Regions from separate parts of the Nocardioides sp. Z50_6 genome, predicted to be linked through region 1. Evidence: riboswitches for the same ligand, from Rfam matches in the RefSeq annotation. Region 1 holds a riboswitch; the other holds the start of a gene.
The links. Region 1 has a riboswitch for cobalamin ahead of AC4BGE_RS01830 (hypothetical protein). Riboswitches for the same ligand answer to the same signal wherever they lie in the genome.
Positions count from the first base shown of each region.

Region 2: another riboswitch for cobalamin. It lies ahead of AC4BGE_RS16795 (hypothetical protein); the one in region 1 lies ahead of AC4BGE_RS01830 (hypothetical protein).

Region 1 is NZ_JBZAJB010000001.1:379,454-382,869, forward strand. Features, by position in the region: gene AC4BGE_RS01825 (hypothetical protein) at 1-290, opposite strand, end outside; gene AC4BGE_RS01830 (hypothetical protein) at 287-1,444, opposite strand; cobalamin riboswitch at 1,518-1,661, opposite strand; gene gatB (Asp-tRNA(Asn)/Glu-tRNA(Gln) amidotransferase subunit GatB) at 1,704-3,221, opposite strand; gene gatA (Asp-tRNA(Asn)/Glu-tRNA(Gln) amidotransferase subunit GatA) at 3,218-3,416, opposite strand, start outside.
Region 2 is NZ_JBZAJB010000008.1:113,651-117,066, reverse strand. Features, by position in the region: gene AC4BGE_RS16805 (hypothetical protein) at 1-58, opposite strand, end outside; gene AC4BGE_RS16800 (hypothetical protein) at 55-1,464, opposite strand; cobalamin riboswitch at 1,789-1,931, shown strand; gene AC4BGE_RS16795 (hypothetical protein) at 2,022-3,119, shown strand.

The DNA of each region.
Region 1 (3,416 bases):
TCGACCCGGCAGATGAAGCCGGGATCCCGGGTGGCGTGGTCGAGGGTGAAGCCCGCGTCCTGGATGCTGGTGGCAGCCCGCTCGTCGGCGACTGCGCGGTCGCACCCGGTGCGGACACCGTTCCCGGCTTCGACCAGCGCGCCGAAGTCGACCACGACGGTCACGCCCTCGGGCGGACACGGAGCGGGCACCGCGACCGCCGGACCGGCGGCTGAGAGCCCCAGCCCCGCGCCCGCGAGCGCGACGCCGACGGCCGCCAGCGCGGCGGCCCCCAGGGACCGCACGGTCACCGGTCCTCCCCGTCACCCTCCGCCGCGGCCAGCACCGGAAGGGCCTGCACCCCGGCGATCACCCAGGGCGAGCGGTCGAGCGGGTCGTCGAGACCGTAGGTCCGGGCCTCGGCGAGGCTCGACTCGTCGAAGGCCACCGCGCCGGTCTCATCCGCCAGCTCCCCGTCGGCGTCGACCACCTGCAGCCCCCGCAGCCAGGCGGCCGCCCGCCGCGCAGCGTCGTCCTCGCCGAGCTCGGCCAGCGCCCACCCGGCCAGGCCCGAGGAGTTGGCGTTGACGCCGTTCTGCGGGTCGGCGAAGGAGCCGTCCTCACCCTGCTGCTCGAGCAGCCACGTCGTCGCCTGATCGAGCGCCTCCGTCACCGCGGGCTCGGGCTCCCCCTCCTCGGAGAGGGACGCCAGCTGGAGCACGACGAGGGCAGTGGTGTCCGGGGCCTGGTCGGGGGTCACCTGGTCACCCGCGCACGACTGGTCGCGGGCTCCGGGGTCGGAGAAGTCGAGGCGGAAGAAGCCCTGCTCGCACTGCTGCAGGAGCAGGAAGTCGGTGACCTCGTCGGCCTTCTCGCTGCCGATCCGGGTCAGGGCGGCCGCGGCGTAGGACTGGCCGATCGCGTTGGCGTAGTCGCCGTACTCGGAGCGGTCGCGGAGCCGGCCGGCGTTGACGCCCTGGGGGGTCACCGCGCCCTCGACCCGGGCCTGGAGGTCGACCCCGCCGAAGTCGGCCGGGTCGCGATCCTGGTCGACCGCGAGGAGCAGCGCCTTCGCGGAGGGGCCCGAGTAGAGCTCGCGGCCGGCGCCGACGTAGGTCTCCAGGGTCTCGGCGACCGCGTCCGTGGTCTCCGCGGCCTCCTCGTCGTGCAGCCCGGTGGCCGAGAGCCCGAGCACGAGATCGATGCTGGAGCCCACGTCCACCGACGTGGAGGTCTTGCCCTCCCACGAGGTGGTGTTCTCCAGCAGTCCGTCGGCGTTCCGGTTGGCCAGCAGCCAGGTGGCGGCCAGCTCGGCCGGCCGCGGGGCGTCGGAGACGCTGGCCTCGGCACCGGTGTCGGCGCGGCTGCCCTCCTCCTGCGCACAGGCGGTGGCGGCCGCACAGACCAGGGCGAGCGTGGCGCCGGCCGCGGAGATACGGCGACGTCGGGGGTGGTGACGGAGCATGAGGGTGGTCCTTCCCGCTGCTGAGCGGGACGGTCCCCTGCGGGGATCGAACCGCTGCGTTCCTCGACAGCGAATGTTCGGACGCAGCACAGTGGGTGTTCCGGCTCGCACGGTCGGACCGTGCCTACGGTTGCGGGTCAGCGCCGGACTTGGACCGGCTTCCCCCAGCTGTGAGCGTGGGTGCGTCGCGACGGTCGCCGCGACGCACCCACTGTAACCCGGTCTCCCGGTCCCCGCCGAAGGGGTCCGGGACAGCCGATCAGGCCAGCTTCTCCAGGATCAGCTCGCGCACCCGGCCGGCGTCGGCCTGCCCGCGCATCTCCTTCATCACCGCACCGATGAGCGCACCGGCGGCGGCCACCTTGCCGTCGCGGATCTTGTCGGCCACGTCCGGGTTGGCCGCGATGGCGTTGTCGACGGCGGTCGACAGGGCGCCCTCGTCGGAGACGATCGCGAGGCCGCGGGCCTCCACGATCTGCTCCGGCGTCCCCTCGCCGGCCAGCAGGCCGTCGAAGACCTGGCGCGCCAGCTTGTCGTTGAGCGTGCCGGCGTCCACGAGCGCCTGCACCGCCGCGACCTGCTGCGGGGTGACCCCCAGGGCGTCGATCTCGGTGCCGGTCTCGTTGGCCCGCCGGGCCATCTCACCGAGCCACCACTTGCGCGCCGCCTGCGGGGCGGTGCCGGCGGCGACGGTCTCCTCGATCAGCAGCAGCGCGCCGGCGCCGACGGTGTCGCGCATCTCCAGGTCGGAGAAGCCCCAGTCGGCCTGCAGCCGGGCCCGCTTCTGGGTCGGGTTCTCCGGGAGCGTCCCGCGCAGCTCCTCCACCCACTCCCGCGACGGGGCCACCGGCACCAGGTCGGGCTCGGGGAAGTAGCGGTAGTCCTCGGCGTCGGACTTCTCCCGGCCGCTGGTGGTGATGCCGGTGTCCTCGTGCCAGTGGCGCGTCTCCTGCAGGATCGAGGCCCCCGACTGCAGCACGGCGGCGTGCCGCCGCATCTCGTAGCGGACCGCACGCTCGACCGAACGCAGCGAGTTCACGTTCTTGGTCTCGGTGCGGGTGCCGAGCACCCCGGAGCCCTTGGGAGCCAGCGAGAGGTTGACGTCGGCCCGGATCGAGCCCTGGTCCATCCGTGCGTCCGAGACGTCGAGGGCGACGATCAGCTCGCGCAGCTGGGCGACGTATGCCTTGGCGATCTCCGGAGCCCGCTCCCCCGCGCCCTGGATGGGCCGGGTGACGATCTCGATCAGCGGGATGCCCGCCCGGTTGTAGTCGACGAGCGAGTAGTCCGCGCCGTGGATCCGGCCGGTGGCACCACCGACGTGGAGGGTCTTGCCGGTGTCCTCCTCCATGTGGGCGCGCTCGATCTCGACCCGGAACGTCTCCGGCTCGCCGTCCGCACCCTCGACCTGGACGTCCATCCAGCCGTCGAAGGCGATCGGCTCGTCGTACTGCGAGGTCTGGAAGTTCTTCGGCATGTCCGGGTAGAAGTAGTTCTTCCGGGCGAAGCGGCACCACTCGGCGATCTGGCAGTTCAGCGCCAGGCCGATCCGGATGGCCCCCTCGACCGCCTTCCGGTTGACGACCGGCATGGCACCGGGCAGGCCCAGACAGGTCGGGCAGACCTGGGTGTTGGGCTCGGCACCGAACTCGGTGGGGCAGCCGCAGAACATCTTGGTCAGCGTGCTGAGCTCGACGTGGACCTCGAGGCCCAGCGCGGGGTCGTACTTCTCCAGCGTCTCCTCGAAGGAGAGCAGCTCGGCGGTCCTGGTGCTCACTGACGGGCTCCCTTCAGCTCGGGCGCGCGGTCGAGGACCGCACCACCCCACTTCTCCTGCAGCAGGGCCTCGACCGCGGCGCCGACCCGGTAGAGCCGGTCGTCGGCGAGGGCCGGTGCCAGCACCTGCAGTCCGACCGGGAGGCCGTCCTCGTCGGCCAGGCCGCACGGCACCGAGATGCCGGGCGTGCCGGCC
Region 2 (3,416 bases), on a different contig from region 1:
AGACGAGAGCGGGCGCGACGACTCCCAGCATCAGGGGGGCGAGGAGCTGCCGTCTCACCACGTCGTCCCCCAGGTGACGCGGCGCACTCGTCGGGTGAGGAGCCAGCCGGCGGGCGCGGCCAGCGCTGCTGCGAGCAGCAGGGCCAGGAGCCAGCGGACGGACTGCCTCGCCTCCTCGACCCTGGGCGCCGCCACGCTCGACGCCTCCTCTCCCCACACCGGCGGGTCCACCGGGTCGGCAGCCGAGTTGGACGACAGGGCCGTGGCAGCGCCCTGGGTGGGTGAGCCGCCCGGACTCGCCCCAGCGGAAGGAGTCCCGGGAGGAGGCGTAGGAGGAGCCGGGGAGGGACCGGGCGACGAAGCGTGGCCGCCGCCGGGCTGCGCGGTCGGTGAGGCTACCGCCGACGGGTCCCGCGTCGCGGGAGCGCTGCCCGCGGGCGACCGGGTCGGGGAGGGGCCTGCCGCAGGAGGCGCGGACGGGGCCGCCGAAGGCACCGGGAGCGTCGCGTCCAGGTCTTCGGGCTCATCGCCCGGGACCGGCTGGCCGCCCCCTCCCCCGCTGGGCGGCGCCGTGCCCCCGGGCGGCTGGGCCGGGTCCGGGTCGGGCAGACCGGGCTGCTTGGTGGTGTCGAGCTGCTTGCCGCGCTCCCTCGCCTCGCCGTGCTCGGAGGGGATGACGTTCCACTCGGCGAAGGCCGGACGGGCCACGGGGTGGTCCGGGGAGCTGGCGTAGTTGAGGTGGTGGTTGATCCGGAACCGGTGGACCTGGCCTGGGGTCAACTCGGCCGGCACGGTGTAGGTCACGGCCGAGATCTCTCCAGGGCTGTTGCGCAGCCGTTGCGCCGCGGTGTAGCCGTGACCGGGGACCGGGGTCCAGGTGCCGTCCGCGTCGAGGTACTCCACCCAGTAGCCCGTGCCCACCACGTTGCCGAGGACCTGCATCTCCAGCTGCACGTCCACCGGCTTCTGCTCCGCATAACCGTCGCCCAACAGCTTGAGCGTGCGGCCGCTGAACTCGACGACCTTGCCCAGGCGGGTGCTCAGGTCCAGCGAGCCGTCGTCGGCCAGGCCCACGAAGCCCCACCCGCCGGGCACGTCATCCAGGGTGCGCGGGACGAGCTTGACGGTGTCGAACCTGCCCTCGCCCGAGGCACCTGAGGCTTTGGTGCCGGTGGTGACGGACTCCCCGCTGGGGACGAGACCGGTCACCTCGCCCAGGGAGTTGAACTCGATCACGTAGAACTGCAGCTCCAGAGTCACCCCCGGGTGCCCGGCGCCCCTGACCTGCAACAGCTGCTGGTCGCCGGCCGCGCGTTCCTCGACGTCGATCACGCACGCCTGCACGTACCCGTCGCACAGTGCCCGCTGGGTCGGACCGACACCATGAGCCGGCGCCACTGCGACCGTCGCCGCGACCACGGCGAGCAGCCCCACGAGCCCCGGGGTCGGGGCCGATCTGAGCACTGAACGAGGCGTTCTGGCAGACGGTTCACGCTGCACGGCGGGGCCTTCCTGGAGGTGCACGCAGACGCGGCAACCTCAGGAGCTCGACGCTCCCCGGCTTCCGAGCCCGTGCTTGTGCGACAACGGGTGACGGCTGCATCCCCGGAGTTCCCGACTCGCTGGAGACCAGCTCACGGTTGCGCAACAGCGCCGGATTCGCACCGGCTTCCTCTGGTGGGGATGCGTCACTGAGGGTGACAGCGTGGAGTGTGGCACACGGGTCTTCGGAACAGGACCACGCGGGGGGCGATGCCCGACTGAGTGAGTCAGCTCATGCCAGGCGGGTTGCTCTCCACCCGGACATGTGACGTAGCGTGCCGCCTGCGTCCGAAGGGGAAGCCGGTGCGAATCCGGCGCTGACCCGCAACCGTGACGATGTGGCCCGTCCACGTCGAAGTCGGAATGCCTTCGTGCCGCGCGACCATTCCCACACTGTCGAGGATCGCAGTTGGTCGCCGACGTCCGCGCACGTCGGCCTCCCCTGCTCCAGAACTGGAGTACCCATGAAGAGCCGCACCTTGGCGCTCACCGTCGTCGGAGCACTCGCGTCCGGCACGCTCAGCGGCATGTTCACCCCGGCGTACGCCGCCGACTGGCGCACCGGCTGGTGCCTGGAGGACGAGGGACTCAGCGTTGTCGTCGACTACGGCGACGGCGAGGGTGCAGGGATTCCCGAGGAGGGATTCCAGGTCCGTTGCCTGGTCGGCGGCGAGATCGACGAGACTCGGGACGGCACCCGAGTCGACGCGCTGCGCGCCGTGGGTCTCGACGTGGAGCACCAGGGAAGCTACGTCACCGCCATCGACGGCGTCGAGGAGTACAGCGGTGACGCGATGCACTGGTTCTTCTCCGGCGCCGCGGTGCCGGGCCCTTGGGACACGTCGAACTACGGGCTCATCGCTGACGGCGCCAACGTGAACAAGGCTCTCGGCGCCCGCCTCGTGGGCGAGGACTGGGTGAGCGTGCCGAGGGCCACCCCCCAGTTCGCCGAGCCGGAGCCCACGCCCGAGCCCACGCCCGAGCCGGTGGCCACGCCTCCCAGTGCGCAGACGCAGCCGACGCCTGGGCAGGCGGAGCCCGCCTTCCTGCCGCCGGTCCCCTCGATCGCCGGAACGGCCAGGGTCGGCAGGAGGCTGACCGCCCAGGTCGGGGCCTGGCCCGTCGGCAGCAGCCTCTCCTACCAGTGGATGCGCGACGGTTCACCCCTCCCCGGTGGGGAGAAGAGGTCCTACACCCTGACCGCGGCCGACCGGGGATCAACTTTCTCCGTACGGGTTGCGGGAGTCCGCCCTGATGGCGTCGAGGGCACAGCAGTCTCCGGCACGAGCATGAAGGTGCGGGCCGGTCGACAGGCCGCCGCGCAGCCCAGGATCGTCGGCAAGGTTGTCGTTGGGAAGACGCTGAAGGCCACTGTGAAGTCGTGGAAGCCCGGCAATGTCACGTGGATGTACCGCTGGCTGCGCGATGGGCAAGCCATCCCCGGCGCCACCGAAAAGCACTACGTCCTCGGAGTTAAGGACGCCCGCAAGCGGATCAGCGTCAAGGTGACCGGCCGCAAGGCGGGCTACGCCAAGGCGACCCGCACCTCCGTGAAGACCGTCAAAGTCAAGCGTTAAGGGCTGTTACGGGCGCCTGGCGCGTTCAAACCTGCGCGCGACCGCACCACAAATGGACGTTCGTGCGTGACGTCCCGCCACCGATAAAGGGCCCGGAGGGAAAACCTCCGGGCCTTCCGGGCCTCCAGAACCGTGTCGGTGCCACGCGTGCATCGCGCCTCGGAACTCGGTCAGGTTGTCAGGACACGCCGCCAAGGCCCTCCCCACCAGGGCCACTTAGGGGGCCGCGGATCGGGCCACGGCAGGATCCAAGCAGCCGAACGAGATCACACCGACACTGAACCGACCCGCATCATG